Regions from separate parts of the Streptomyces sp. NPDC033229 genome, predicted to be linked through region 1. Evidence: riboswitches for the same ligand, from Rfam matches in the RefSeq annotation. Region 1 holds a riboswitch; each other region holds the start of a gene.
What was found. Region 1 has a riboswitch for cobalamin ahead of ACZ53N_RS03665 (ribonucleoside-diphosphate reductase subunit alpha). Riboswitches for the same ligand answer to the same signal wherever they lie in the genome.
Positions count from the first base shown of each region.

Region 2: another riboswitch for cobalamin. It lies ahead of metE (5-methyltetrahydropteroyltriglutamate--homocysteine S-methyltransferase); the one in region 1 lies ahead of ACZ53N_RS03665 (ribonucleoside-diphosphate reductase subunit alpha).
Region 3: another riboswitch for cobalamin. It lies ahead of ACZ53N_RS11080 (CoA-acylating methylmalonate-semialdehyde dehydrogenase); the one in region 1 lies ahead of ACZ53N_RS03665 (ribonucleoside-diphosphate reductase subunit alpha).
Region 4: another riboswitch for cobalamin. It lies ahead of cobN (cobaltochelatase subunit CobN); the one in region 1 lies ahead of ACZ53N_RS03665 (ribonucleoside-diphosphate reductase subunit alpha).

Region 1 is NZ_JBVIQR010000002.1:381,719-389,308, reverse strand. It holds gene ACZ53N_RS03680 (glycoside hydrolase family 3 protein) at 174-1,712, shown strand; gene ACZ53N_RS03675 (DUF3311 domain-containing protein) at 2,091-2,300, shown strand; gene mctP (monocarboxylate uptake permease MctP) at 2,297-3,922, shown strand; adenosylcobalamin-variant (AdoCbl-variant) riboswitch at 4,197-4,294, shown strand; gene ACZ53N_RS03665 (ribonucleoside-diphosphate reductase subunit alpha) at 4,466-6,847, shown strand; gene ACZ53N_RS03660 (ribonucleotide-diphosphate reductase subunit beta) at 6,838-7,590, shown strand, end outside.
Region 2 is NZ_JBVIQR010000003.1:161,056-168,645, forward strand. It holds gene ACZ53N_RS04245 (histidine phosphatase family protein) at 244-834, shown strand; gene ACZ53N_RS04250 (hypothetical protein) at 859-1,212, opposite strand; gene metE (5-methyltetrahydropteroyltriglutamate--homocysteine S-methyltransferase) at 1,385-3,712, opposite strand; cobalamin riboswitch at 3,865-4,056, opposite strand; gene ACZ53N_RS04260 (endonuclease/exonuclease/phosphatase family protein) at 4,328-5,203, shown strand; gene ACZ53N_RS04265 (MFS transporter) at 5,527-6,807, shown strand; gene ACZ53N_RS04270 (condensation domain-containing protein) at 6,975-7,590, shown strand, end outside.
Region 3 is NZ_JBVIQR010000009.1:106,236-113,825, reverse strand. It holds gene aceA (isocitrate lyase) at 1-836, opposite strand, end outside; gene ACZ53N_RS11085 (short-chain fatty acyl-CoA regulator family protein) at 1,227-2,636, shown strand; cobalamin riboswitch at 2,712-2,886, shown strand; gene ACZ53N_RS11080 (CoA-acylating methylmalonate-semialdehyde dehydrogenase) at 3,091-4,590, shown strand; gene ACZ53N_RS11075 (acyl-CoA dehydrogenase family protein) at 4,587-5,741, shown strand; gene ACZ53N_RS11070 (enoyl-CoA hydratase/isomerase family protein) at 5,738-6,817, shown strand; gene mmsB (3-hydroxyisobutyrate dehydrogenase) at 6,814-7,590, shown strand, end outside.
Region 4 is NZ_JBVIQR010000009.1:1,920-9,509, forward strand. It holds gene cobN (cobaltochelatase subunit CobN) at 1-1,849, opposite strand, end outside; cobalamin riboswitch at 1,940-2,084, opposite strand; gene ACZ53N_RS10620 (cobalamin biosynthesis protein CobG) at 2,157-3,557, shown strand; gene ACZ53N_RS10625 (precorrin-8X methylmutase) at 3,601-4,236, shown strand; gene ACZ53N_RS10630 (precorrin-2 C(20)-methyltransferase) at 4,233-5,744, shown strand; gene ACZ53N_RS10635 (cobalt-precorrin-6A reductase) at 5,875-6,627, opposite strand; gene ACZ53N_RS10640 (cobalt-precorrin-5B (C(1))-methyltransferase) at 6,741-7,590, shown strand, end outside.

The DNA.
Region 1 (7,590 bases):
CCTTTGCCCGACCCGGGAATGACCTCTAGCGATCTCCAACTGAGGCTCCAGAACGGCCTATTCAAACAGCTCAGGCACGCAGTACGGCCTTGACACCCCCATTGGTACAGTCCAACATCCCGATTGTCCCGTCCCGTTCTCGCGGGCACCGGCACCATCGGAGGTACCCACCCATGCAGTCCCACGGTCGCGGCGAGCCACTGACCCGGCTGACGCACGCGGTGCTCCAGCCCGGCTTCGAGGGCACCGAGGCCCCGGACTGGGTCCGCCGCCGGATCGCCGAGGAGGGCCTGGCCGCCGTCGTGCTGTTCGGCCGCAACATCCGCAGCCCCGAGCAGGTCGCCCGGCTGACCTCGGCGCTGCGCGCGGAGAACCCCGACCTGATCATCGCGATCGACGAGGAGGCGGGGGACGTCACCCGCATGGAGGCGTGGACGGGCGCCTCGCGCCCCGGCAATCTGGCCCTCGGCGCGGTGGACGACCCGGCGCTGACCGAGTCCGTCGCCCACGACATCGGCCGCGAACTGCACGCGGCGGGCATCTCCCTCAACTACGCGCCGAGCGCCGACGTCAACTCCAACCCGCGCAACCCCGTCATCGGCGTACGGTCCTTCGGGCCCGCCACCGACCTGGTCGCCCGGCACACCGCCGCCTGGGTCCGGGGCCTGCAGTCCGCCGGGGTCGCCGCCTGCGCCAAGCACTTCCCCGGCCACGGCGACACCGCCGTCGACTCCCACCACGACCTGCCCCGCGTCACGGCCTCCGCCGAGGAGATCGCCGCGACCGCCCTGCCGCCCTTCACCGCCGCGATGGAGGCGGGCGTCCGGGTCGTGATGACCGGCCACCTGCTCGTCCCCGCCCTCGACCCGAAGCTCCCGGCGACCCTCAGCCGCCGGATCCTGGTCGACCTGCTCCGGGGCACGCTCGGTTTCGACGGCCTGGTGGTCACCGACGGCATTGAGATGAGCGCGGTGACCGGCCGCTACGGCATCGACGGCGCGACCGTACGGGCCGTGGCGGGCGGCGCCGACGCCGTGTGCGTCGGCGGCGAGAGCGCGGACGAGGCGACCACCGAACTCCTGACGACCGCAGTGGCCAAGGCCGTGCACGACGGCACCCTGCCGGAGGAACGACTGGCTCAGGCGGCGGCCCGGGTCGCGGAGTTCGCCGCCTGGTCCGGTCGGCGCGCCCGGTCCCGCACATCGGCCGACGGGGTGCGCTCCGACATCGGCCTGGTGGCGGCCCGACGCGCCCTGCGCGTCGCCGGGCGCCCGGACGGCACCCTTCCACTGCCGGCCGACCCGCACGTGGTCGAGCTCGTCCCCACCTCGACCCTGGCCATAGACCGGCAGACCCCGTGGGGCGTGGCGGGCCCCCTGCGCGCACTGCGCCCCGGCGCCACGTCCGTCCGGCTGGCCCAGCCCGACCTCGCCGCCGACGCGGACCTCCTGGACCGCACCGCCCTGACCCCCGCCACCGGCCGCCCGCTCGTCGTCGTGGTCCGCGACGCCGCCCGGCACGCGTGGATGTCGGAGGCGCTGACCCACCTGCTGACCGGCCGCCCGGACGCCGTCGTGATCGAAATGGGCGTCCCCGGCAGCACGACCCCCGGCGCCGTCCACCTCGCCACCCACGGCGCGACCCGCGTCTCGGGCCAGGCGGCGGCGGAACTCCTCGCCGGAGTAGCCGATTCCGCACCCGCCAAGAGCTGACACGGTCCAGCCGCCGGGGCCGCCGCCCTGCCGCCTCAGCTACCGGCAGGCCGCGCCTCGACAGCGAATTCGATGTCCAAGGCTTCCGGGCGGGCGAGCACGCCGCGCCCCGCACTTCTCCGCCACCTGACGTTGCCATACCGATATGCGGACAGGGGGTGACGCCCAGTAGCACCCTCCCCTAGATTTCCTGCGCATCACGCAGTGATCACACAGGGGGGAGTCACCACCATGACGGAACCACCGACCGAACCACCCGCCGAGCCGTCGGCCGGGTCGGCAGCGCAGCTGCCCCAGCAGTCGACGACGTCACCGTCCACGGCGTCGTCGGAGGGCAGGCCCAAGGGTGGGCGTACGGCGTCCGCCGTCACCGTGCCCATGGTCGTCGCGGGGGTGTGCCTGGCGATCCCCTTCGGCGCGATGCTGTGGGTCGACTCCTACTCCCGGCTCACCCCCACGTTCATCGGTATGCCGTTCTTCTACTGGTACCAGATGCTGTGGGTGGTCCTCTCGACCGCGCTCACCGTCATCGCGTACGTGATCGTCAGGCGCCAGGAGCGCGCCCGGAAGGGTGGTGAGCGGCGGTGAAGGACGGCGTGAACGGCGTGGCGCTCGCCGTCTTCATCTTCTTCTTCCTGGCCGTCACGGTCATGGGGTTCCTGGCCTCGAAGTGGCGGCGCGCGGAGAACGCGAACAATCTCGACGAGTGGGGGCTGGGCGGGCGCTCGTTCGGCACCTGGGTGACCTGGTTCCTGCTGGGCGGCGACCTCTATACCGCGTACACCTTCGTGGCCGTCCCGGCGGCGATCTACGCGGGCGGCGCGGCGGGGTTCTTCGCGGTGCCGTACACGATCCTCTGTTATCCGCTGGTGTTCACCTTCCTGCCCCGGCTGTGGTCGGTCGCGCACAAGCACGGCTATGTCACCTCGTCGGACTTCGTCCGCGGCCGGTTCGGGTCCAAGGGGCTGTCGCTGGCCCTCGCGCTCACCGGCATCCTCGCGACGATGCCGTACATCGCGCTCCAGCTCGTCGGCATCCAGGCCGTGCTGGACGTGATGGGCGTCGGCGGCGGATCGAACTGGTTCATGAAGGACCTGCCGCTGCTGATCGCCTTCGGTGTGCTCGCCGCCTACACCTATTCCTCCGGGCTGCGGGCGCCGGCGCTGATCGCCTTCGTCAAGGACGCGCTGATCTACATCGTGATCATCGTGGCGATCATCTACATCCCGATCAAGCTCGGCGGCTTCGACGACATCTTTGCGAAGGCGGGCGAGGCGTTCGCGGTCGAGAACCCGGCGACCGGCAAGCCGCGCGGCTCCCTGGTGACCGGGCCGCAGGCGCAGTGGGCGTACGCGACGCTCGCCCTCGGGTCGGCGATGGCGCTCTTCCTCTATCCCCACTCGGTGACGGCGGTGCTCTCCAGCCGCAGCCGCAACGTCATCCGCCGCAACACCACGATCCTGCCGCTGTACTCGCTGATGCTCGGGCTGCTGGCGATCCTCGGCTTCATGGCGCTCGCCGCCGGGGTCAAGGTCAAGAACGGCCAGCTGGCCATCCCGCAACTCTTCGAGAACATGTTCCCCGACTGGTTCACGGGCGTCGCCTTCGCCGCGATCGGGATCGGCGCGCTCGTCCCGGCGGCCATCATGTCGATTGCCGCCGCGAATCTGTTCACCCGCAACATCTACAAGGACTTCATCAGGCCGGACGCCACGCCGGAGCACGAGGCGAAGGTCTCCAAGCTCGCCTCGCTGCTGGTGAAGGTCGGCGCGCTGGTCTTCGTGCTCACCATGGACAAGACGGTGGCGATCAACTTCCAGCTGCTCGGCGGCATCTGGATCCTGCAGACCGTCCCGGCCCTGGTGGGCGGGCTCTTCACGCGCTGGTGCCACCGCTGGGCGCTGCTCGGCGGCTGGGCGGCCGGAATGATCTACGGCACCTGGCGGGCGTACGACACGCCGAGCGCCACGCAGGACCACTTCGGCAACACGAATCTCGTCCCCCTCATCGGTGAGAAGGGTTACATCGGCCTCACGGCCTTCGTCCTCAACGTCATCGTGGTGATCGTCCTCACCTTCGTCCTCAGAAAGCTCGGCGCGCCGGACGGCGTGGACGAGACGAAGGCGTCGGACTACACCGCCGACGCGGGCGACCCGGGCGTGGTGGAGAAGCTTCCGGCGGCCACCGCGGGTGCCCCCGGCGGCCACTGACCCCCACACCCCCGACCGCGCCTCTGAGGCCGCCGCTCCCCGACGAACAGGGGGGCGGCGGCCTTCGCCTTGCGGGCGCCGCCGGGACGCTCGCAGAGGCCCTTCGGGGGCCTTCGCGGGAGGCCTCGGAGGGCCGTGACGGGGGCTCAGGCGATAAGCGATTCGAGGTCCAACACCCGGGCGCTCTAGCACATTCCGCACCCAGCTCATTACCGCGCGACACAACATGTGGGGGCGCGTACGAGTGGCAGCACTAGATGTATGCTCGTCCTCGCTGTCGCCGCAGGGGAATCCGGTGGAAATCCGGAACTGTCCCGCAACGGTGTATGTGTGCGGTTTTACGTACCCAAGAGTCCGAGGACCTGCCGACAGCGCGCCCGCCTTTCGAGCCTCCGCTCGGAACAGGGCGTCGAAATCGTCCGGGTCTCGCGGGTTGGGCCGATGGACGCTGCGTGGCATGCCCTGGTGCAGGGGTGTTCCCGTACGCGCCCGTCGCGCCCGCCCGCCCGGCCCACACCACTGCCGAGCGAGGGAGAGCCCCACGTGACCATCGCGCCCGCCGATCCGGTCTCAGCGACAGCGGAAGCGACCGGCGGCCCCGGGACCGCGCTGCTGCGCACCCTGACCGACCTCACCGCCGATCTGCCCGCCACCGACCCCGGCAAGGTCGCCGCCGCCGCGCTGCGCGGCCGCCACCCGGGCTCGGACGAGGCCGAGTTGCGGTCCCTGGCCACCGAGGCCGCCGCGGGGCTCATCGCCGAGGAGCCGGAGTACTCCCGGCTCGCCGCGCGACTCCTCACGCGTGCGATCGCCGACGAGGCGGCCGGACAGGGCGCCCTCTCCTTCTCCGCCTCCGTCGCGGTCGGCCACCGCGAGGGTCTGATCGCCGACGAGACGGCCGCGTTCGTCGTGACCCACGCCGAGCGCCTGGACGCCCTCGTGGACGCCGCCCTCGCCGACGGCGCCGACGACCGCTTCGGCTACTTCGGCCTGCGCACCCTGCACAGCCGCTACCTGCTGCGCCACCCCATCACCCGCCAGGTCGTCGAGACCCCGCAGCACTTCCTGCTGCGCGTGGCCTGCGGCCTCGCCGAGGACCACTCGACGCGGGCCCTGGACGACGTGGCCGAGCTGTACCGGCTGACCAGCACGCTCTCCTACCTGCCGTCCTCCCCCACGCTCTTCAACTCCGGCACCCGCCACCCGCAGATGTCCTCGTGCTACCTGCTGGACTCGCCGCTGGACGAGCTGGACTCGATCTACGACCGCTACCACCAGGTGGCGCGGCTGTCGAAGCACGCCGGCGGCATCGGCCTGTCGTACTCGCGCATCCGCTCGCGCGGCTCGCTGATCCGCGGCACCAACGGCCACTCCAACGGCATCGTGCCGTTCCTGCGCACGCTGGACGCCTCCGTCGCCGCCGTCAACCAGGGCGGCCGGCGCAAGGGCGCGGCCTGTGTCTACCTGGAGACCTGGCACGCGGACATCGAGGAGTTCCTGGAGCTCCGCGACAACACCGGTGAGGAGGCCCGCCGCACGCACAACCTCAACACCGCGCACTGGATCCCGGACGAGTTCATGCGCCGCGTCGAGGCGGACTCCGACTGGTCGCTGTTCTCCCCCGCCGACACCCCCGAGCTGGTCGACCTGTGGGGCGACGAGTTCGACGCGGCGTACCGCAAGGCCGAGGCCGACGGCAAGGCGATCAAGACGATCCCGGCGCGCGTGCTGTACTCCCGGATGATGCGCACCCTCGCGCAGACCGGCAACGGCTGGATGACCTTCAAGGACGCGTCCAACCGCACCGCGAACCAGACCGCCGAGCCCGGCAAGGTCGTCCACTCCTCGAACCTCTGCACCGAGATCCTCGAGGTCACCGACGACGGCGAGACGGCCGTCTGCAACCTCGGTTCCGTCAACCTGGCGCAGCACCTGGGCACCGACGGCGAGATGGACTGGGAGAAGCTCGACCGCACGGTCCGCACGGCCGTGACGTTCCTCGACCGCGTCGTGGACATCAACTTCTACCCGACCGAGCAGGCCGGGAACTCCAACAGCCGCTGGCGCCCGGTGGGCCTCGGCCTGATGGGTCTCCAGGACGTCTTCTTCCGGCTGCGGCTGCCCTTCGACTCCGCCGAGGCGAAGGAGCTGTCCACCCGGATCTCCGAGCGCATCATGCTCGCGGCGTACGAGGCGTCCGCCGAGCTCGCCGAGCGGCACGGCCCGCACCCGGCGTGGGCCGCGACCCGCACCGCGCGCGGCGTGCTGCACCCCGACCACTACCCGAACGCCGAGCAGCGCTGGGCCGACCGCTGGGACGCGCTGCGCGCCCGGATCGCGAAGACGGGCATGCGCAACTCGCTGCTGCTCGCCATCGCGCCGACGGCCACCATCGCCTCCATCGCGGGTGTGTACGAGTGCATCGAGCCGCAGGTCTCCAACCTCTTCAAGCGCGAGACGCTCTCCGGTGAGTTCCTCCAGGTCAACACCTACCTGGTGGAGGACCTGAAGCAGCTCGGCGTGTGGGACCGCACCACGCGTGACGCGATGACGGACGCCAACGGCTCGATCCAGGACATGAACTGGATCCCCAAGGAGGTGCGCGACCTCTACCGCACCGCCTGGGAGATCCCGCAGCGCGCCCTGATCGACATGGCCGCGGCCCGTACGCCGTACCTGGACCAGAGCCAGTCGCTGAACCTCTTCATGGCCTCGCCCACCATCGGCAAGCTCAGCTCGATGTACGCGTACGCCTGGAAGCAGGGCATCAAGACGACGTACTACCTGCGCTCGCGTCCGGCGACCCGGATCGCCCGCTCGGCCGGCGCCGCCGCCACCATCCCCGTCCAGCAGGCCCCCGTCCCCGACGCGGACGCCGTCGCCTGCTCCCTTGAGAACCCCGAGTCCTGCGAGGCATGCCAGTGACCGCCCCCGTACAGAAGAACCTGCTCGACCCGGGCTTCGAGCTGACGCTGCGCCCGATGCGGTACCCGGACTTCTACGACCGCTACCGCGACGCAATCAAGAACACCTGGACCGTCGAGGAGGTCGACCTCCACTCGGACGTCGCCGACCTCGCCAAGCTGTCCCCGGGCGAGCAGCACATGATCGGCCGCCTCGTCGCGTTCTTCGCGACCGGCGACTCGATCGTGGCGAACAACCTCGTCCTCACGCTGTACAAGCACATCAACTCCCCCGAGGCGCGGCTGTACCTGTCGCGGCAGCTCTTCGAGGAGGCCGTGCACGTCCAGTTCTATCTGACGCTGCTGGACACCTACCTCCCCGACCCGGAGGACCGTGCCGCCGCCTTCGACGCGGTCGAGAACATCCCCTCGATCCGTGAAAAGGCCCAGTTCTGCTTCAAGTGGATCAATGAGGTCGAGAAGCTGGACCGGCTGGAGACGAAGGCCGACCGCCGTCGCTTCCTGCTGAACCTGATCTGCTTCGCGGCCTGCATCGAGGGCCTGTTCTTCTACGGCGCCTTCGCCTACGTGTACTGGTTCCGCTCGCGGGGTCTGCTGCACGGCCTGGCGACCGGCACCAACTGGGTCTTCCGCGACGAGACCATGCACATGAACTTCGCGTTCGAGGTCGTGGACACCGTCCGCCAGGAGGAGCCCGACCTCTTCGACGACGAGCTCCAGCAGCAGGTCACCGACATGCTGCGG
Region 2 (7,590 bases), on a different contig from region 1:
TCTGACTTCCCTGCCACCGCCCCACGTGGATCGGGGGGCGTTCGCCGGGTACACAGTGGCGCGACCGTGCCGGGATCTCACCGGACTTCCGTCACACCGTCGTCATGTACACGCGACCGTACCGTGTACGCGACCGGGGCGCTACGGCGTGCGGATGCGCACCCCCGCGCGCGCCCCGCTCGCCCCCTCGTGGTCTGCTGGGCCCGGGCCGACCGGGCCCGCCCGGGAGGAGAGTTGAGGACCATGACCGTACGTGTGACGCTGCTCTCACCGGCGATGAGTGCCGCCCTGCGCGAGGCCCGTTTCGACGACGGGGCCCCGCTCGACGACGTCGGCACCCGGCAGGCACGCGCCGCCGCCGGCGGCCTGCCCCGGATGTCTGCCGCCCTCTGTGCCCCTTCCCCGCGCTGCCGGGGGACGGCCGCCGCGCTCGGCCTGTCCCCCGCTGCCGTGCCCGAGCTGCGGGACCTGGAGGTGGGCGGCTGGCGCGGGCGGGGGCTGGCCGAGCTCTCCGCCACCGAACCCGAGGCGGTGGCCTCCTGGTTGGCGGACCCCGGCGCCGCGCCGCACGGGGGTGAGTCGCTGCTGGACCTCGTCGGCCGGGTCGGCTCCTGGCTGGACGGGCGGACCGACGACGACGGCCGGCTGCTCGCCGTCGTGGAACCCGCGGTGGTCCGCGCGGCGGTCGTGCACGCGCTGGGGCTGCCGCCGCAGCTCTTCTGGCGGCTCGACGTGCCCCCGCTGTCGCTGACCGAACTCACCGGCCGTGCCGGACGCTGGAACCTGCGCTGCGGTCGGCCACTGACCCCGGAGCCGGCACCGCCGGCCCCCTGAACCGGCACGGAAGTACACGGGGACTCACAGGGCGGTCAGCCCGCCCCGCTGGGCCCGCGTCGCGGCCGGCGGCCTCCCTTGGATCAGCTCCAGCAACCCGCAGCGGACACAGGAGGCCGCCGGATGGCCGACGTCACCGCCGCCCCCGCCGTCGAAGGACGGCCCCGGACGGCCGTGCGGAACGTCGGCCAGCAGGGACTCGACGGCCGCCAACAGGGCGAGGCTGTGCTGGAGTTCCTGTTTGAGGACGCGGATACGGGCGCCCTGCGCGCCCACCTGTCTGCGGGTGGTCGCCAGGCGCTCGTACTCCTCGGGGGCCACCACCACCGCCTCCTCCCCACCGATGATCATTCGACGCGGCTCGGGGCGCCTGCTCATCGTGGCCGTCCTCTCCTGTGGGGGGCATGACCGGTGGGGGCAGTCAATCATGAGAGTCCGTTGGGATTTGGGCCACTTGAGCGGGATTGGCCGTGAACAGCGGGCGCGGCCCGGCACATCGGCGCCGGGCCGCGCCCGCTGCCGCCCCTGATCAGAGCGGCGGTGACCGGCGTCAGCGCGCGTCAGGACCCGTCAGCTCGGCCCGCACCTGCCGGGCCGCCTCGACCAGATGCTCCAGGGAGGCGCGGACCTCGCTCCAGCCCCGCGTCTTCAGGCCGCAGTCGGGGTTGACCCACAGACGCTCGGCGGGGATGGCGCCGAGCCCCTTGCGCAGCAGGGTGGCGGTCTCCTCGACGCCCGGCACACGGGGCGAGTGGATGTCGTAGACGCCCGGGCCCACCTCGTGCCCGTATCCGGCCACGGCGAGTTCGTCGGCGACCTGCATGTGCGAGCGGGCCGCCTCCAGGCTGATGACGTCGGCGTCCAGCTCCTCGATGGCGCCGATGATGACCCCGAACTCGGCGTAGCACATGTGGGTGTGGATCTGGGTGTCCGCCCGGACGCCCGCGGTGGTCAGCCGGAACGCCTCGGTCGCCCAGGCCAGGTAGCCGGGCCGGTCGGCGGTGCGCAGCGGCAGCGTCTCGCGCAGCGCGGGCTCGTCGACCTGGATGACGGCGGTCCCGGCGGCCTCCAGGTCGGCGACCTCATCGCGCAGGGCCAGGGCGACCTGGCGGGCGGTGTCGGCGAGCGGCTGGTCGTCGCGGACGAAGGACCAGGCGAGCATGGTGACGGGCCCGGTGAGCATGCCCTTGACCGGGCGCTCGGTCTGCGACTGGGCGTAGCTCGTCCAGGCCACGGTCATGGGCTCGGGGCGGGAGATGTCACCGGCCAGGATCGGCGGACGGACATAGCGGGTGCCGTAGGACTGCACCCAGCCGTGCTGGGTGGCGAGGTAGCCGGTGAGCCGCTCCGCGAAGTACTGGACCATGTCGTTGCGTTCGGGCTCGCCGTGGACGAGGACGTCCAGCCCGGCCTTCTCCTGGAAGGCGAGGACGTCGCGGATCTCGGCGGCGATGCGCTCGTCGTACCCGGCGGCGTCGATCCGTCCCGAGCGCAGGTCGGCACGAGCGGTGCGCAGTTCGGTGGTCTGCGGGAACGAGCCGATGGTCGTGGTGGGCAGCAGCGGCAGGTTCAGCCGGGCCCGCTGGGCGGCGGTCCGCTCGGCGTACGGCTGCGGGCGGCGGGTGTCCCGCTCGGTGACGGCCGCGGCGCGGGCCCGGACGGCCGGGTCGTGGGTGAGGGCGGAGGCGGCGCGGGAGGCGCGGGCGGAGCGATTGGCTGCGAGCTGCGGGGCGATGACGTCCGTGCCCTCGTTCAGTCCGCGGGCGAGGGTGACGATCTCCTCGGTCTTCTGGCGGGCGAAGGCGAGCCAGCGGGCGACCTGGGGGTCCACGTCGCGTTCGGCGGTGGCGTCGAGGGGGACGTGCAGCAACGAGCAGGACGGTGCCACGTCCACCCGGCCGGCGAGACCGAGGAGGGTGGCGAGGGTGGCCAGCGAGTGTTCGAGGTCGTTGAGCCAGATGTTGCGTCCGTCGACGACGCCGGCGACGAGGCGCTTGCCCGGCACACCGCCGGCCGCGGCGAGGGCTTCGAGATTGGCGGCGGCGGGGCCGGTGAAGTCCAGGGCCAGACCCTCGACGGGTGACTTGGCAAGGACGGGCAGGGCGTCACCGAGGCGGTCGAAATAGGCGGCGGCCAGGATCCTGGGCCGGTCGGCGAGCGCGCCGAGGTCGCGGTAGGCGCGGGTGGCGGCGCTGAGGACGGCGGGGGGCTGGTCCTGCACGAGGGCGGGCTCGTCGAGCTGGACCCACTCGGCGCCCGCGGCCCGCAGCTCGGCCAGCACCCGGGCGTACACGGGGAGCAGCCGGTCGAGGAGGGTGAGGGGCTGGAAGTCCGCCGGGGCGCCGGGGGCCGGCTTGGCGAGGAGCAGATAGGTGACCGGGCCGACCAGGACGGGGCGGGCCGTGTGGCCGAGGGCGAGGGCCTCGCGCAGTTCGCCGAGCGGCTTGGCGGGGTCGGCGGTGAAGACGGTGTCCGGGCCCAGTTCGGGGACGAGGTAGTGGTAGTTGGTGTCGAACCACTTCGTCATTTCCAGCGGCGGGGCCTCCTGGGTGCCGCGGGCCATGGCGAAGTAGCCGTCCAGGGCGTTGTCCCGGACGGCGGTGCGGTGCCGCTCGGGGATGGCGCCGACCATGACCGTGGTGTCCAGGACGTGGTCGTAGAGCGAGAAGTCACCGGTGGGGACCTCGTCCACACCGGCTTCGGTCAACTGGCGCCAGGCCGTGCGGCGCAGGGTGGCGGCGGTGGTGTGCAGGGCGTCGGCGGTGACGCGGCCCGCCCAGTAGCCCTCGATGGCCTTCTTCAGCTCACGGCCCTGGCCCTGGCGGGGGTAGCCGTGGACGGTGGCCCGGGAGGGCGGGGTGGCGATGCGGTCGGTCACGGAACTCTCCTTCGCGAGTCGCGGAATGACCACGGCGGACCCGGGCGCGAAGGGACGACGAAGAGGGCGGGCGTGCCGGGCACGCCTGCCTGCCACCGCCGGCCCTCCCTCGAGGCCACCGAGATCACCGCGCGCGGGTGGCGCGCGGGCAGTGGCAGGTCTTCGGACTCGCGGGCGCGCCCTGGGCCTTGGGGCCGTCGGGCACCTACTGGCCGTCGCTTCCCGGACGCGTGGGCGTCCAGTGCGTATGACGGCGGTCGTTCCCACTCACCGCTGCGGGGCAGTCCCGGATTCCCACCGGGTTCCCTCTTGCGACGCTCCCGCCTGGCGGGCGGGGCGAACCAGCTGCGTCTCCCACCCTAGACACAATGTCGAAGTGCCGGTAGGGGAATCCGCGCAAGGATTCGATCTTGGCGTGTGGTGGCGGAAAAGAGGGGGGCCGGGCCCTCGCGCGAGCCGCGCCGACACGCCCGGCGGCGCCCCCGGGGGCGCCGCCGCCCGTCGACGGACGCCGTCACAACCCCCCGCACGTGTCACCCACGGCACCGTTGCGGCGGCCCCTGCGACGCATGAGAATCCTCGGTACCCGGACCTCGCCCGGACCCTGGAGACGCCGTGACCGCCTTCGCGCACGCTCCTTTCGACCGCCGCACCGCGCTGCGGGCCGTGGCCGCGTCGGCCGCGGCCGGGCCCGTCGGGGGTGGTGGCGGCCGAAGTCCGCTGCGGGTGATGAGCTTCAACCTCCGCTACGCCTCCGACACCCCGCCCCACACCTGGGCCGATCGCCGGCCTGTCACCCGCGCGCTGCTGCGCCAGGAACGCCCTCATCTCCTCGGCACCCAGGAGGGGCTGTACGCGCAGCTGCGGGACATCGCCGACGATCTCGGGCCGCGCTACGCGTGGATCGGCACGGGCCGCGCGGGAGGCAGCCGTGATGAGTTCGCCGCCGTCTTCCATGACGTGCGGCGGCTCGCCCCCGTCGCGTACGACCACTTCTGGCTCTCCGACACCCCGTATCTCATCGGCTCCGCGACCTGGGGCAACACCGTGATCCGGATGGTCACCTGGGTCCGGTTCCGGGATCTGCTCACCGGGGGCGAGTTCTATGCCTTCAACACCCATCTCGACCACGCCCACCAGTACGCGCGCGAGCGCTCCGCCGCGCTGATCACCACTCGGCTGCGCGGTCTGGATCCGGCCCTCCCCCGGATCGTCACCGGCGATTTCAACGTCCCCGCACACGGCAACCCCGTCTACGGCACGATGCTCGACCAGGGTTCGCTCGTGGATTCCTGGGACGCGGCCGACCGGCGCGGGGCGCAGTACGCGACCTTCCACGGATACCGGCCACTCGTGCCGGACGGCGACCGCATCGACTGGATCCTCACCTCGCCCCGGGTGCGGACCCGGCGCGCGGCCATCAACGTCTTCCAGCAGGGCGGGCAGTTCCCCAGCGATCACTTGCCGGTGCAGGCGGACGTGGAGCTGTAGGGCAGCCGGACACTCCCGGACACTCCTCCCCGAGCCGCCCATCTCATCGCCGCTTATCTCAAAGCCGCCCGAGTGTCACCACTTTGAACCGATCCACCCCGGGCACGGCACCGACTATCGGACATTCGAACATCAGGCCCCCCTCGGCGCACCGGAACCGCAGAAAACGCTTCCGTCGCAGGCCACCCTGGGTGACGTTCAAGCAACAGTATGAAACCTTTCGCCCCAACGTCACCACGAGTTGTCCGCATTACGAACAAAACTGTCCGGAAGTACCCGGATCCTTTTGACTGTGCCCACCCTCATCACCAAATGTCTGCCAAATGTCCTCGTCAGTGAAGCCGGTGTGCTCAGGGCTCTTACGGAACTACGACTTCCGATTACTGCTCTCCGGGGCAGCGGTGAGCCAGATCGGTGCCCAAGTGACCGTGGTGGCCCTGCCGTTGGTGGCCGTCATCGAGCTCGACGCGTCGCCCATGGAGGTCGGGCTGCTGACCGCCGCCGAGACCGCGGCGTTCCTGCTGGTCGGGCTGCCCGCCGGAGCCTGGGTGGACCGGATGCGGCGGCTGCCCCTGCTCATCCGCACCGACGTCGTACGGGCCGTGACCATGCTGAGCCTGCCGCTCGCGGCGTGGGCCGGGGCGCTGACCATGGCGCAGCTGTACGTGGCCGCCCTCATCACCGGTGTGGCCACCGTGTTCTTCGACATCGCGCACCAGAGCTACCTGCCCGGCCTGCTCCCCCGGGAGCAGCTGGTCGCGGGCAACGGCGCCCTGGAGACGGCTCGTTCGTCCGCCCAGGTGGCGGGGCCGGGGCTGGGCGGCGCCCTGGTGCAGCTGCTCGGGGCGCCCGTCGCCCTGCTGGCCGACGCGATCGGCTACCTCGTCTCGGCGCTTTTCCTGCGCGGGATCCGCGCCCGTGAGCCGCGGCCCGCGCCCGTCGCGGGCGTCCCGCTGCGGGCCCAGGTCGCGGAGGGCCTCGTGTTCGTCCTCCGCCATCCCGTCCTCCGTATGATCGCCTGCGCCACCGGGGTCGCGAACTTCTTCTCCGCGATGTTGATGTCCGTGCAGACGGTGTTTTTGGTGCGGGAGCTCGGCCTGCCCCCCGGGGTGCTCGGACTGATGCTGTCGGCCTCGGCCGTCGGCGGACTGGCCGGCGCGCTGTGCGCGGGAGCGCTCGCCCGCGCGGTCGGCCAGGCCCGGGTCATCTGGCTGTCGACCGTCGTCACCGGGCCGTTCGCGCTGCTGTGGCCGCTGGCCGGACACGGCGCCGCCGCCGTCTGGTTCGCGGTCGCCTCCGCGGCCGTCTTCTTCGGCGCGGTGGTCTACAACGTCGCCCAGGTCAGCTTCCGGCAACTGCTGTGCCCCGACGCGCTCCTCGGGCGGATGAACGCCACCCTGCGCTTCATGGTCTGGGGCACCATGCCGCTCGGCGCCCTGCTCGGCGGGGCCGTGGCGTCCGCCGCCGGGCCGCGCGCCGCCGTATGGGTGTGCGCCGCGGGCTTCCTGCTCGTCCCTCTGCCCCTGCTGCTCTCCCCGCTGCGGCGCCTGCGCGATCTGCCGGCGCCCGCCGCCGACGAGGACCGGGCCGTCTCCGGTACGTAGGCCCCACCGCACCACCACCCCGCCCACCCGCCGCCCGGAAGCGCCCTCGTAGCGAACCGCTCGGACGCTCCGACACCGCGGCGGTCGGACGTGCCCCACCGCACCACCGCCCGACACCCCCCTTTCGTCTCACGAGTCAGCGCGCCCCGGGCGCGCGGGAGGACATCGTGCAGTCCAGCAGCATCACCTCGCAGTACCTCGACCGATACCGGCGCACCGTCGACGGCACGGCGCGGGCCGCCGGGTCGCTCCCGGTCACCGGTGCGCAGCGGCGGTTCCTGCTCGCCCGGCGGATGGACCCGGCCGGCCGGGCCGATCTCGTCCCGCTGTTCTTCGCCTTCCCCCGCGGGTCCGTCGACGTGAGCCGGCTGCGGGCGGCGGCCGGGCACCTCGCCGCCCTGCACCCGGCCCTGCGGGCCCGCCCCGAAACACTGCGCGGGGTCCCGGTGCAGCGGCTCGGGGAGCCCGACGCCCGGGTGAGCGGTGTGGAGCCGCGCCCCGGCGAGAGCGCCGCCGACGCGCTGCGCCGGGCGCTCGGCGCCTGGGCGGCCGAGGGCCCGCCGCTGCGGCTGTTCCTCGTCGCCGACCCGGCGGCCGACCGCGACGTCCTGGCCGTCGTCATGGACCACGCGGCCTGCGACGAGGCGTCCATCGGCCGGGTCATGGCGGATCTCACCGACGCCTACCGCGACGGGCTCGGCCCCCGGGACGTCCCCGATGCCCGGGCGGCGGACGAGCTGGCCGCCTACCGCGAGGCCGTGCACCTCCAACTGGAGGCCGAGG
Region 3 (7,590 bases), on a different contig from region 1:
TCCGCGTACGGGGCGTAGGCGAGGCCCCGGGAGATCACCGGGCTCATGCCGGGCTCGACGCGGTAGAAACCCTCGGCGGTGCGCTCGCCGGTGCAGAAGCGGGCGTCGCGCTCGTCGACGTCGGTGGTCAAAAGATTGGCGGCGAGCGCGTCCGTACGGGCCACGATCAAGGTCGGCACATCGGCGATGTCGGCGGCGAGGCGGGCCGCGTTGAGGGTGCGGATGTGCTGGGAGGTGGGTACCAGCACCTTGCCGCCGAGATGGCCGCACTTCTTCTCGGACGCGAGCTGGTCCTCGTAGTGGATGCCGGCCGCCCCCGCCGCGATCATCGCCTTGGTCAACTCGAAGGCGTTGAGCGGGCCGCCGAAGCCGGCTTCGGCGTCGGCCACGATCGGGACCAGCCAGTCGACGCCGGCGCCGTCGCCCTCGGCGGTGGCGATCTGGTCGGCGCGCAGCAGCGCGTTGTTGATGCGGCGCACCACGGTCGGTACGGAGTTGACGGGGTACAGGCTCTGGTCGGGGTAGGTGTGCCCGGCCTGGTTGGCGTCGGCGGCGACCTGCCAGCCGGACAGGTAGACGGCCTGCAGCCCCGCCTTGACCATCTGGACGGCCTGGCCGCCGGTCAGCGCGCCGAGCGCGTGGATGTAGTCACGCTCGTGGAGCTGCCGCCACAGCCGCTCGGCGCCGCGCCGGGCCAGGGTGTGCTCCTCCCGGACGCTGCCGCTCAGCCGCACCACGTCCTCGGCGCCGTACGAGCGCCGTACGCCCTGCCAGCGCGGGTCCGTCGCCCACCTCTGTGCCAGCTCCTCGGCCGTCGTCGTCCCTACCTGCGCCATGACCGTCTCCCAGTGTCGCCGTGTCGCGTCGGACCCGCGCCGGGTCCGCAGCGCATCCGCGCCGGACCCGCCCGGACTTCTGCCAAGAATGCGAAGGGGAGTGCTTCCCCCGGTAAGTGCGGCCCGCCGGGCCCCCGTTGAGCGGGCAATGGTGAGAAGCGGGGGCTCCGGTGGGCCGTGCTACGACTCTGACAGTGGCACTCAGTGCCATCAAGCATGGCCGGTTGCCAAGTTCTGTGAATCTTCCCGGGCTTGTTTGCCAATCTTGCCAACTTTGCCAACCGCCAAGTCCGCGAAGCCTCCTGCTCCCGGCTAGGGTGGCCGTACGGAGCCGGGGGCGGCCGAAGGGGTCTGGGTGAGCGCGACCGTGAGCAGGACCGTGAGCAAGGCATGAGCAAGACCTACGCGGGGGTGCGACTGCGGCGCTTGCGCGAGGAACGGCGGCTCAGCCAGGCCCAACTGGCCCGGATGCTCGCCATCTCGCCCAGCTACCTCAACCAGATGGAGCACGACTCCCGCCCGCTCACCGTGCCCGTACTGCTGAGGCTCACCGAGGCGTTCGGTGTGGACCCCGGCTTCTTCTCCGAGCGCGACACCGGACGTGTCCTGGCCGACCTGCGCGAAGCCCTCGCCGACGAGGTGGCCGCCGCCCGCGTCTCACCCACCGATCTGTCGGAACTCGCCTCCCGGCTGCCCGCCGTCGCGGCGGTGCTGCTCGACCTGGGCCGGCGCAACCAGGCCCTGACCGAGCGGCTCGCGGAGGTCGCCGAGCGGCGCGGCACCGACGACCCGGCCCTGCCGCGCCCGCCCCACGAGGAGATCCGGGAGTTCTTCTACCGTCGGCAGAACTACCTCCACACCATCGACACCGCCGCCGAGGAGCTGGCCGCAGAGATCGGCATCCGCCCCGGCGGGGTGCTGCCGGCCCTGGCCGCCCGGCTCGCCGAACGCCACGGGGTCCGCATCGCCGCCGACCCCGACCACCTCCACAGCTACGACCCCCGCGCGCGGGTGCTGCGCCTGTCGAACCGGTTGCGCCCCGGCCAGCAGGCCTTCCGGATGGCGACCCAGCTCGCCCTGCTGGAGTACGGCGGGGAACTCACCCGGCTCGCCTCGGAGGACTACGAGGAAGACTCCGTCGTCCGGCCGCTGGCCCGGATCGGCATCGCCAACTACGTCGCCGCCGCGCTGATCCTGCCGTACCGCGAGTTCCACGCCGCGGCGGAGGAGCTGCGGTACGACATCGAGCGGCTCGCCGACCGCTTCGGGCTCGGCTACGAGACCGTCTGTCACCGGCTCAGCACGCTCCAGCGCCCGCGGCTGCGCGGGGTGCCGTTCTCGTTCGTACGGGTCGACCGCGCGGGCAACATGTCCAAACGGCAGTCGGCCACCGGATTCCACTTCTCCCGGGCCGGCGGCACCTGCCCGCTGTGGAACGTCTACGAGGCATTCGCCTCTCCCGGCCGCATCCATGTGCAGATCGCGGCGATGCCGGACGGGCAGCGCCATCTGTGGACCGCCCGCACCGTCACCCGGCACCGGGGCGGCTGGGGCGAGCCCGGCAAGACCTTCGCCATCGGGCTCGGCTGCGAGATCCGCCACGCCTCCCGGCTCGTCTACTCCGACGGACTCGACCTGGACAACGCCTCGGCCGCCACCCCCATCGGCATGGGCTGCCGGATCTGCGAACGCCTGGACTGCCCGCAGCGGGCCGTCCCACCGCTCGGCCGGCCCCTCGCCGTCGACGAGAACCGCAGCACCTTCGTGCCGTACCCGGTGCGGGACACCGGGCCCCACTGAACCGAGGCCTTGATCCGGGCCGCTGACACTCCGGGCCAGGAGACCCTGGACTTACTAGGACGTCCAACTATATGTTCGGAGGACAAGGTCCGCGGTGCAGGGAAGCCGGTGTGAATCCGGCACGGTCCCGCCACTGTGACCGGGGAGTTCGTCCTCGCGGTACACGCCACTGACGAGCGGGATGTCGGGAAGGCACCGGGACGCGCGCTGATCCGGGAGTCAGGATACCGGCCGCGGAACGTTCCGTGTTTTCCACGAGGATGGAGCAGACACGTATGGCACCGGTCCGTACCCACGACCCTGGTGATCCGGCGCGGCGAGCGGCTGTTCCCGCTCGCTGACGGTTCCTGGCCCTTCGCGTCCCGCGACCCGTCGGCGGCCGCGCGCAACCCGCGCTCTCCGCCGGACGCTTCGCGCCGTCCTCGGATCTCACCTGACGAGAGCAGGCTCTCCCATGGTCCGTGAACTCACCCATTTCATCGGCGGCAGGCACACCCCGGGAACATCGGGTGCCTACGGCGATGTGTACGACCCCAACACCGGCGCCGTGCAGGCCCGGGTGCCCCTGGCGAACCGGGCCGAGACCGAGGCGGCCGTCGCCGACGCGGCCGAGGCCCAGCGGGAGTGGGGCGAGTGGAACCCGCAGCGCCGGGCCCGCGTCCTGTTGCGCTTCCTCCAGCTCGTCGAGGGTGAGAAGGAATCCCTCGCCCGGCTGCTGTCCTGTGAGCACGGCAAGACGGTCCCCGACGCGCTCGGCGACATCCAGCGCGGTCTGGAGGTGGTGGAGTTCGCCGCCGGCATCCCGCACCTGCTCAAGGGCGACTTCACCGACAACGCCGGGACCGGCATCGACGTGCACTCCCTGCGCCGCCCGATCGGCGTGACGGCGGGCATCACCCCGTTCAACTTCCCCGCGATGATCCCGCTGTGGAAGGCCGCCCCGGCCATCGCCTGCGGCAACTCCTTCGTCCTCAAGCCCTCCGAGCGCGACCCGTCCGTCCCGTTGCGGCTCGCCGAGCTGTTCCTGGAGGCGGGGCTGCCGCCCGGTGTGCTCAACGTCGTCAACGGCGGCAAGGAAACCGTCGACACCCTGCTCGAGGACCCGCGGGTGCAGGCGCTCGGCTTCGTCGGCTCGACCCCGATCGCGGCCCACATCTACGCCACGGCCGCCGCCCACGGCAAGCGGGCCCAGTGCTTCGGCGGTGCCAAGAACCACTTGATCGTGATGCCCGACGCCGACCTCGACCAGGCCGTCGACGCCCTGATCGGCGCGGGCTACGGCTCGGCCGGGGAGCGCTGCATGGCGATCTCCGTCGCCGTACCCGTCGGCGAGGACACCGCCGACGCGCTGGTCACCCGCCTCAAGGAGCGGATCGGCACCCTGCGGATCGGCCGGTCCGACGACCCCGACGCCGACTTCGGCCCCCTCGTCGGCCGCGACGCCGTCGACCGGGTCCGCGGCTATGTGGACCTCGGAGTGGAGGAGGGCGCCGAACTCGTCGTGGACGGGCGCGGCTTCACCCTCGCCGGGCACGAGAACGGCTTCTTCGCCGGCGCCTCCCTCTTCGACCGGGTCACCCCGGACATGCGGATCTACCAGGAGGAGATCTTCGGGCCCGTCCTGTCGGTGGTCCGCGCGGCGGACTACGAGGAGGCACTGCGGCTGCCCTCCGAGCACGCCTTCGGCAACGGCGTCGCGATCTTCACCCGCGACGGGGACACCGCCCGCGACTTCACCCGGCGCGTGGACACCGGCATGATCGGCGTCAACGTCCCGATCCCCGTGCCGGTCGCGTACCACACCTTCGGCGGCTGGAAGCGGTCCGGCTTCGGCGACCTGGGCCAGCACGGCCCGGACGCCATCCGCTTCTACACCCGCACCAAGACCGTCACCTCGCGCTGGCCCTCCGGGGTCAAGGAGGGCGCGAGCTTCACCATCCCCACGATGGGATGAGCGCCATGACGACGGGCCTCACCGAGGACCAGCTCGCGATGGCCGAAACGACGCTGGACTTCGCGCGGGAACACCTCGCCCCGCACGCCGTAGCCTGGGACCAGGACAAACACTTCCCCCTCGACGTGCTGCGCAAGGCCGCGGGGCTCGGCCTCGGCGGGGTCTATGTACGGGAGGAGGCGGGCGGCTCCGGCCTCACCCGAGCGGACGGCGTGCTGATCTTCGAGGTGCTGGCCACCGGCTGTCCCTCCATCGCCGGCTACCTCTCCATCCACAACATGGTCGGCTGGATGATCGACCGCTACGGCGACGAGGCCCAGCGCGCCCGTTGGCTGCCCCGGCTGTGCTCGATGGACACCCTCGGCAGTTACTGCCTGACCGAGCCGGGCGCGGGCTCCGACGCCGCAGCGCTGCGGACCCGGGCCGCACGCGACGGGGACTCCTATGTCCTGACCGGCGTGAAGCAGTTCATCTCCGGCGCCGGGGCCGCCGAGGTGTACATCGTCATGGCGCGCACGGGCGGGGAGGGGCCGGGCGGCATCTCGGCGTTCGTCGTCGAACGGGACGACCCCGGGCTGTCCTTCGGTCCCGACGAGAAGAAGATGGGCTGGAACGCCCAGCCCACCCGCCAGGTCGTCCTGGACGGCGTCCGCCTTCCGGCCGACCGTCGGCTCGGCGCCGAGGGCGACGGCTTCCGCATCGCCATGAACGGGCTCAACGGCGGCCGGCTCGGCATCGCCGCCTGCTCCCTCGGCGGCGGACAGAACGCCCTGCACCGCAGCCTGGAGTACCTCGCCGACCGGGAGGCGTTCGGGGCACCGCTGCTCGACGCCCAGGCGCTGCGGTTCCGCCTCGCCGACATGGCGACCGAACTCGCCGCCGCCCGCGCCCTGGTCCGCCAGGCCGCGGAGGCCCTGGACCGCGACGACCCCCAGGCGGCCCAGCTGTGCGCCATGGCCAAACGCTTCGCCACCGACACCGGCTACTTGGTCGCCGACCGCGCCCTGCAACTGCACGGGGGCTACGGCTACCTCACCGAGTACGGCATCGAGAAGATCGTCCGAGATCTTCGAGTGCACCGGATCCTGGAAGGAACGAACGAGATCATGCGCCTGATCGTGGCCCGCGGACTGACGGGAGACGCCCGATGACCCCGACGGACGGCACGGACGACTGTGTGTTGCTGCGCACCGAGGGCCGCGCCGCGTACCTCACCCTCAACCGGCCGAAGGCCCTCAACGCCCTCAGCCACACCATGGTGCGCCGCATCGACGAGGCCCTCACCACCTGGGAGCACGACCCCGCCGTCGAGACCGTCGTGATCAGCGGCGAGGGCGAGCGGGGGCTGTGCGCGGGCGGCGACATCCGGTCCATCCACGCCGACGCCCGCGCCGGCGGTGACGCCTCCGCGGCCTTCTGGCGCGACGAGTACCGGCTCAACGCCCGTATCGCCCGCTACCCCAAGCCGTACGTCGCCCTCATGGACGGCATCGTGATGGGCGGGGGAGTGGGGATCTCGGCCCACGGCAGCGTGCGGATCGTCACCGAGCGCTCCAAGGTCGCGATGCCCGAGACAGGCATCGGTTTCGTGCCCGACGTGGGCGGCACCTATCTGCTGGCCCTCGCGCCCGGGGAGCTCGGCACGCACCTCGGGCTCACCGGAGTGCCCGTGGGCGCCGCGGACGCCCTGCTGTGCGGCCTCGCCGACCACTTCGTACCGGCGGACGCACTTCCCGCCCTCGGCGCGGACCTCGCCGCCGGGGCCGTGCCCGATGTCCTGCCCCGCCATGTCCGCGAGGCACCGGAGGGCCGGCTGGCCGCCGACCGGGAGTGGATCGACCACTGCTACGCGGCCGACACCGTAGAGGAGATCATCGAGCGGCTGCTCGCCGCGGGCACCCCGGCCGCCAAGGAAGCCGCCGAGACGATCCTCGCCAAGTCGCCCACCGCCCTGAAGGTCACCCTCGCCGCGCTGCGCCGCGCCCGGGACCTCGGCCCGCTGGAGCGGGTCCTGGAGCAGGAGTACCGCGTCTCCTGCGCGGCCCTGTCCGCTCCCGACCTGGTGGAGGGCATCCGCGCCCAGGTGATCGACAAGGACCGCGCCCCGCGCTGGTCGCCGGCAACCCTGGCGGAGGTCGGCGGGGCGGACGTGGCCCGGTTCTTCGCACCGCTCGGCGCCCGGGAACTCTCCCTCGCCGACGACGCCCCGCAGGAGGTGCCCTGGTGAGCGCCGTGAGCCCCGCGAGTACGGTCGTCGGCTTCGTCGGCCTCGGCCACATGGGCGGTCCGATGGCCGCCAACCTCGTCAAGGCCGGATACCGGGTGCGCGGCCACGACCTGTCGGCCGCGTCCCTGGCGGCGGCCGCGGCCGCCGGTGTCGAACCGGCCGTCTCGGCGGCCGAAGCCGCCGCGGGTGCGGACGTGGTGATCACCATGCTGCCCGCCGGCCGCCATGTCCTCGCCCTCTACCAGGACGAGGGGCTGCTCGCGGCGGCGACGCCCGGCACCCTCTTCGTGGACTGCTCCACCATAGACGTGGCCGATGCCCGGGCCGCCCACGACGCCGCAGCGCGAGCCGGGCACCGCGCCCTGGACGCGCCCGTCTCGGGCGGGGTGATCGGCGCGGAAGCCGCCACCCTGACCTTCATGGCCGGGGGCGGCGAGGCCGAGTTCGCGCGGGCGGAGCCGCTGCTGTCCGCGATGGGCAAGAAGGCCGTCCACTGCGGAGCGGCAGGCTCCGGTCAGGCCGCGAAGATCTGCAACAACATGATCCTCGGCATCTCGATGCTCGCGGTGGGCGAGGCGTTCGTCCTCGGCGAGCGCCTCGGCCTGTCCCACCAGGCCCTTTACGACGTGGCCTCCACCGCGTCCGGCCAGTGCTGGGCCCTCACGGTCAACTGCCCGGTCCCCGGCCCCGTCCCGGGCAGCCCCGCCAACCACGACTACCGGCCCGGCTTCGCCGCGCCCCTGATGGCCAAGGACCTCGGCCTCGCCGCCAAC
Region 4 (7,590 bases), on a different contig from region 1:
GCAGCTTGGCCGGGTCCATCGCGGAGATGGACGCGTACTCGTCGAGGAGCTGTTCCAGGCGGGCGATGTCGCCGTAGGACTCGGCGCGGGCCATCGGCGGCACGAGGTGGTCGACGAGGGTGGCGTGGGCGCGGCGCTTGGCCTGGGTGCCCTCGCCGGGGTCGTTGACGAGGAAGGGGTAGATCAGCGGCAGGTCGCCGAGGGCGGCGTCCGGGCCGCAGGCGGCGGACAGGCCGGCGTTCTTGCCGGGCAGCCACTCCAGGTTGCCGTGCTTGCCGAGGTGGACCATGGCGTCGGCGCCGAAGCCGCCGTCCGCCCGGGAGGCGGCGATCCAGCGGTAGGCGGCGAGGTAGTGGTGCGAGGGCGGCAGGTCGGGGTCGTGGTAGATCGCGATGGGGTTCTCGCCGAAGCCGCGCGGCGGCTGGATGAGGATGAGGAGGTTGCCGCGGCGCAGCGCCGCGAGGACGATGTCGCCCTCGGGGTTGGCGCTGCGGTCGACGAACATCTCGCCGGGCGCCGGGCCCCAGTGCTCCTCGACGGCCTCGCGCAGCTCGGCGGGCAACTCGGCGAACCAGCGCCGGTAGTCGGCGGCCGGGATACGGACGGGGTTGCGGGCGAGCTGCTCCTCGGTGAGCCACTCCTGGTCGTGGCCACCGGCCTCGATGAGGGCGTAGATCAGCTCGTCGCCGTCGCCGGACGCGAGGCCGGGGACCTCCTCCGAACCGAAGTCGTAGCCCTCCTCGCGCAGTCGGCGCAGCAGCGCCACGGCGCTGGCCGGGGTGTCGAGCCCGACGGCGTTGCCGATGCGGGAGTGCTTGGTGGGGTAGGCGGAGAGGACCAGCGCGAGGCGCTTGCCGGCCGCGGGGATGTGGCGCAGCCGGGCGTGGCGCACGGCGATGCCGGCGACGCGGGAGGCGCGCTCGGCGTCGGCCACGTACATCGGCAGCCCGTCCTCGTCGACCTCCTTGAAGGAGAACGGGACGGTGATGAGGCGGCCGTCGAACTCGGGGACGGCGACCTGGGTGGCGGCGTCGAGCGGCGAGAGGCCCTCGTCGTTCTCCTCCCAGGCGCTGCGGGGGCCGGTCAGACACAGGGCCTGGAGGATCGGTACGTCGAGCGCGGCGAGGGCGCCGGCGTCCCAGGACTCGTCGTCGCCGCCGGCGGAGGCGGCCGCGGGCTTGGTGCCGCCCGCGGCGAGGACGGTGGTGACGACGGCGTCGGCGCTGCCGAGAGCCTCGACGAGCGCGGGCTCGGGGGCGCGCAGCGAGGCGACGTACAGCGGCAGGGCGCGGCCGCCCGCGTCCTCGATCGCCCCGCACAGGGTCTCCACGAAGGCGGTGTTGCCGCTCATGTGGTGGGCGCGGTAGTAGAGCACCGCGATGAGCGGGCCGCTCGCGCCCGGCTTGGCGGTGCGCTCCAGCGGGCCCCAGGTGGGGGCGGGCGCGGGCGCCTCGAAGCCGTGTCCGGTGAGCAGCACCGTGTCGGAGAGGAAGCGCGCGAGCTGTTCGAGGTTGTCGGGGCCGCCGTGCGCGAGGTAGGCGTGGGCCTCGGCGGCGATGCCGATGGGGACGGTGGAGGCCTCCATCAGCTGGGCGTCGGGCGCCTGTTCGCCGGTGAGGACGACGACGGGGCGGTCCCCGGCGAGCAGCAGGTCGAGCCCCTCCTGCCAGGCGCGGATGCCGCCGAGGAGCCGCACGACGACGAGGTCGGTGCCCTCCAGCAGAGCCGGAAGCTCGTCGATCGCGAGGCGGGCGGGGTTGGCGAGGCGGTACGGGACCGGGCCCCCGGCAGCAGCAGCCGCGCGGGCGCTGAGCAGGTCGGTGTCGGACGTCGACAGGAGAAGGATCACGCGGCGCTCCCCAGGGCATCGAGGGTCGCCCGGGGTACGCCGGACCGGATGGTGCGCATGCGGCGGCTGGCCTTCCTCGGGGTCCGCGCCCCGGGCGGTTGGAGGACGGCGGGAGTTCCTGACTCGCCCGGCATCGCTGCCGGGCTCACAGTGGCGGGACCGTGCCGGAGTCTCACCGGCTTCCTCCCCTGACGCCGTCGCTGGCGTTTGGCGGACCAGAGGACGAATAAAGAGATTCTGGCCACCGGTGAGCATAGTAAGCGCTGGCCGTTCGGCACAGGACGGTGCACCCCGTGTGATCGTCGGTATGCTCGCCGCCATGCCCGTCACCCCCACATCCCCCCCGGAGCGGGATGAACCGGCCGCCGGCGGACGAACCGTCCGCGCGGGCGGCGACGCGTGCCCCGGAGCGCTGCGGCTGCACACCGCGGACGACGGTTCGCTGGCGCGCGTCCGGCTGCCCGCCGGGCTGTTGACGGCCCGTCAGGCGATGACATTGGCGCTGGTCACCGAGGAGCTGGGCGACGGGAATCTCGACATCACCTCGCGCGGCAACGTCCAGTTGCGCGGGCTGGCCGACGGCTGCGGCGGCGAACTGGCCGGGCGGTTGCGGGCGGCGGGGCTGCTGCCCTCGGACCGGTACGACCGGGTACGCAATGTGGCGGCCTCGCCGTTGTGCGGTCTGGACGGGGAGGCGGAACCCTCCCGCGCCGGGGCAACCGATGTGCAGGCCTGGGCGCGCGCCCTGGACGCACTCCTGTGCACCCCCGCGCTGCCCGGACCGCCGTCCGATGCGCCCGACCCTTCCGACGGCCTGGATTTGTCAGGTTTGTCGGGTCGTTTTCTCTTCGGCCTGGACGACGGCCGCGGCGACATCGTGGCCCTCGGCCCCGATGTGACATTGGTCGCAAGCGGCGTGGGGCAGGCCACCCTGTGCTTCGCCGCCACCGGTCCCGGCCTGCGGATCGCCGCCTGTGACGCGCCGCGCGCGGCCGCGCTGGCCGCGCGCGAGTTCCTCGCGGCGCTGGCCGACAGCGGCGCCAAGGCCTGGCGCGTCCGGGACCTGGCCCCCGAACGCCGCCCGCGCGTCGAAGCGTTGGCGGCCCGGCTCACGGCCGCGGGCATCGCCTGCGCCCCGCTGCCCCGGCCCCGGCTCCCGCACGGACCTCCGGTCGGGCCCGGCCTGGTCACCGGCCGGGACGGGCGGTGCGCCCTGTCGGTGACCGCGCCGCTCGGGCGGCTGACCGCCGCCCAGTGGCGGCTCGTGGCCACCACGGCCGCCCAGGACGGGGCGGGCGAGCTGCGTGTGACACCCTGGCGCGGCATCGTCGTCCCCGGCCTCCCGGCCGGTACGGCCCGCATCCGGCTGACGGCGCTCGCGGACGCGGGACTCGTCACCTCCACCACGTCCCCCTGGCACCGGGCGGGCGCGTGCGCCGGCCGGCCGGGCTGCGCCAAGTCCCTCGGTGACGTACGGGCGGACGCGGCGGCCTGCCTCCCGGGGCTGCCACCGGCGGGGCTCCCGGTGTACTGGTCCGGCTGCGAGCGGCGGTGCGGCCACCCGGGCGGGAGATGGGTCGACGTGCTCGCGACCGGTGACGGCTACCGGATCGCGGTGCGGGACGGGGAGACGGAAACGCATACGGAAACAGCCACAGCGGGGGGACTGGCCGACGCGGTCGCGGCGGCTCGTACCGTCGCGGACTGACCCTGCACGACACCACCAGGCGCAACCCAGCAAGCGAGGCACAGTGTTCGAGTACGAGAAGGACGGCGCGTCCATCTACCGCCAGTCCTTTGCCACCATCAGGGCCGAGGCCGACCTCGGCGGGCTGCCGCCGGACGTCAGCCAGGTCGCGGTGCGCATGATCCACGCCTGCGGGATGGTCGATCTCGTACGGGACCTCGCGTACTCCCCCGAGGTGGTGGCGCGGGCCCGCGAGGCGCTGCGCGCCGGGGCGCCGATCCTGTGCGACGCGAACATGGTCGCCAGTGGCGTGACCCGCAAGCGGCTGCCCGCGGACAACGAGGTGCTGTGCACCCTCGCCGACCCGTCGGTGCCGGAGCTGGCACGGCGGATGGGCACGACCCGCAGCGCGGCGGCGCTGGAGCTGTGGCGCGAGAAGCTGGACGGCGCGGTCGTCGCGGTCGGCAACGCGCCGACGGCGCTGTTCCGTCTGCTGGAGATGATTCAAGAAGGCGGGGCGGCGGCGCCGCGCCCGGCCGCGGTCATCGGCATACCGGTGGGCTTCATCGGTGCCGCCGAATCCAAGGACGCCCTGGCCGACAGCCCGCTGGGGCTCGACTATCTGGTGGTGCGGGGCCGTCGCGGCGGCAGCGCCATGGCAGCGGCGGCGATCAACGCGATAGCGAGCGAGGAAGAGTGAACGAGCAGCCTTCGACGACGGGCCGACTGTACGGAGTGGGCCTCGGCCCCGGCGATCCGTCGCTGATGACCGTGCGGGCCGTCGAGGTCATCACCGGGGCCGATGTCGTCGCGTACCACAGCGCCCGGCACGGCCGCAGCATCGCGCGCACCATCGCCGAACGCCATCTGCGCCCCGACCACATCGAGGAGCAGCTGGTCTACCCCGTCACCACGGAGACCACCGATCACCCCGGTGGCTACCGGGGCGCGATGGAGGAGTTCTACGAGGAGGCCGCGGCGCGGCTGGCCGTCCATCTGGACGCCGGGCGCACCGTCGCGGTGCTCGCGGAGGGCGACCCGCTCTTCTACAGCTCGTACATGCACATGCACAAGCGGCTCGCGGACCGCTACCCCACGGAGGTGATCCCCGGGGTCACGTCCGTCAGCGCGGCGGCGGCCCGGCTGGGTGAGCCGCTGGTGGAGGGCGAGGAGGTCCTGACGATCCTGCCGGGCACGCTGCCCGAGGAGGAGCTGACGGCCCGTCTGGCCTCGACCGACTCGGCCGTGGTGATGAAGCTCGGCCGGACGTTCCCCGCCGTGCGGGGCGCGCTGGAGCGCGCGGGCCGGCTCGCGGACGCGCGCTACGTCGAGCGCGCCACGATGCCCGGGGAGCGTACGGGCCTGCTGGCCGACGTGGACCCCGCGTCGGTGCCGTACTTCTCGGTGGCGGTGCTGCCGAGCCGCGTCGACGCTGCTCCGGCCGCCTCGGGCCGGGGCGAGGTCGTGGTCGTCGGGCTCGGCCCGGCCGGCCCGCTGTGGCTGACGCCGGAGGCGCGCGGCGAGCTGGCGGCGGCCGAGGACGTCGTCGGCTACAGCACGTACGTGAACCGGGTGCCCGTCCGGCCCGGCCAGCGGCGGCACCCGTCCGACAACAAGGTGGAATCCGAGCGCGCCGAGTTCGCCCTTGACCTCGCCCGGCAGGGGCGGCGGGTCGCCGTCGTCTCCTCCGGGGACCCGGGTGTCTTCGCGATGGCGACGGCCGTCCTGGAGGTCGCCTCCGAGGACCCCTACCGCGAGGTGCCCGTGCGGGTGCTGCCCGGCATGACGGCGGCCCACGCCGCCGCCTCCCGGGCGGGCGCGCCGCTCGGCCACGACTACGCGGTCGTGTCGCTGTCCGACCGGCTCAAGCCGTGGGAGGTCATCGCGGAGCGACTGCGGTCCGCCGCGGCGGCGGACCTGGTCCTCGCCCTGTACAACCCCGGCTCCCGCAGCCGCGTCTGGCAGGTCGGCAAGGCCCGCGACCTCCTCCTGGAGCACCGCCCGGCCGACACCCCGGTCGTCCTGGGCCGGGACGTGGGCGGCCCGGAGGAGAGCGTACGGATCGTCCGGCTCGGCGAACTGGACCCCGAACAGGTCGACATGCGCACGATCCTCATCGTGGGCTCCACGCAGACCCGCACGGTACGGCGTGGTCCCGGCGACGGCGAGGAGATCGTCTGGACGCCTCGGCGGTATCCGGAGGTGTGACCGGACGGGTCCGGCACCGGCTTCACGGCCGGCGCCGGGCCGGGCCGCCGGAGCGGGTCACTGGCCGAGGAAGGAAACCTGGCGGATGTATCGGCTCCCGCCTCCGCACCGGAGCGGACCGGCGGCACCGTCAGCCCGCGTGCGCGCGCAGCCAGCGCACCGCCCCCGCCGGGTCCGTGGCGACCGGTACACCCTCCGGGACCTCCGGGCGTCGGACGACCACCACCGGGATGCCCGCCTCGCGTGCGGCGACGAGCTTCGCGGCCGTCGCCGCCGCCCCGCTGTCCTTCGTGACCAGGACGTCGATGCCGTGGCGGCGCAACAGCTCCGCCTCGCCCTCCACCGTGAAGGGGCCCCGGGCCAGCAGCACCTCCATGCGTACCGGCATCGGCGGTTCCGGGGCGTCCACGGAGCGGACGAGGAACCACATATCCTCCAGGTGGGCAAAGGCCGCCAGGCCCATCCTCCCCGTGGTCAGGAACGCCCGCTTCCCGAGCGCGGGAAGGGTGTCCGCCGCCTCGGCCAGCGAGCCGACCGGGCGCCAGTCGTCGTCCGGCCCCGCGACCCAGCCGGGACGGCGGAGGGCCAGCAGGGGAACATGGACGTCCGCGGCGGCCCGTGCCGCGTTGCAACTGATCGTGCCGGCGAAAGGATGGGTGGCGTCGATGAGCGCGTCCACCTGCTGCTCGCGCAGCCACCGGGCCAGGCCCTCGGGCCCCCCGAAGCCCCCGATCCGCACCTGCCCCGCGGGCAGTCGCGGTGCGGCGACGCGCCCCGCCAGCGAGCTGGTGACGCGCAGCGCGGGATCGGCCGCCAGCTCGGCCGCGAGCCGTCGCGCCTCGGTGGTGCCGCCGAGGATCAGGACGTGGCATGGCCTGTGCACCGCCGGCCTCCCGGGTCGGGCCCGCGGGCGCGGGCCGGTGTGCCGGGCGCACGGCCCGGCCGGTGCCGCCGCGGCACCGAGTCGTCAGGTTAGCCGGACCTGCGGAGCCCCCCGTGACTGACGTCAAGGCCGAACCGACCCCGAGCGGGCGCGGTGCGCAACTCGCGCACACCGGACTCCGGCACGGCTGGACCACCGGTGCCTGCGCGACGGCGGCGACCACCGCCGCGTACACCGCGCTGCTCACCGGCGACTTCCCCGACCCCGTGGCGATCACCCTGCCGAAGGGGCAGACCCCCGCCTTCGCCCTCGCCGCCGAGGAACTGCGCGACGGCGGCCGGACGGCCATGGCGGCGATCGTCAAGGACGCGGGCGACGACCCGGACGTCACGCACGGGGCGTTGATCCGGGTCACGGTCCGGGCGCTGCCGCCCGGCTCCGGGGTGGTCTTCCGGGCGGGCCCCGGGGTGGGCACGGTCACCCGGCCGGGGTTGCCGCTGGCCGTCGGCGAACCGGCGGTCAACCCCGTCCCCCGGCAGATGATGCGCGATCACGTGGCCGAGGTCGCCGCCCGGCACGGGGGCGCCGGGGACGTGGAGATCGAGGTGTCGGTCGATCACGGCGAGGAGATCGCCCGCTCCACCTGGAACCCGCGCCTGGGCATCCTGGGCGGCATCTCCATCCTCGGCACCACGGGCATCGTCGTCCCCTACTCCTGCTCGGCCTGGATCGACAGCATCCGGCGCGGCGTGGACGTGGCCCGGGCGGCGGGGCGCACGCATGTGGCGGGCTGTACGGGCTCGACGTCGGAGAAGGTCGCGGTCGCCGTGCACGGGCTGCCCGAGGACGCCCTGCTGGACATGGGCGACTTCGCGGGGGCGGTCCTGAAGTACGTCCGCCGTCACCCGGTCGACCGGCTCACCGTCGCGGGCGGCTTCGCGAAGCTGTCCAAGCTCGCCGCGG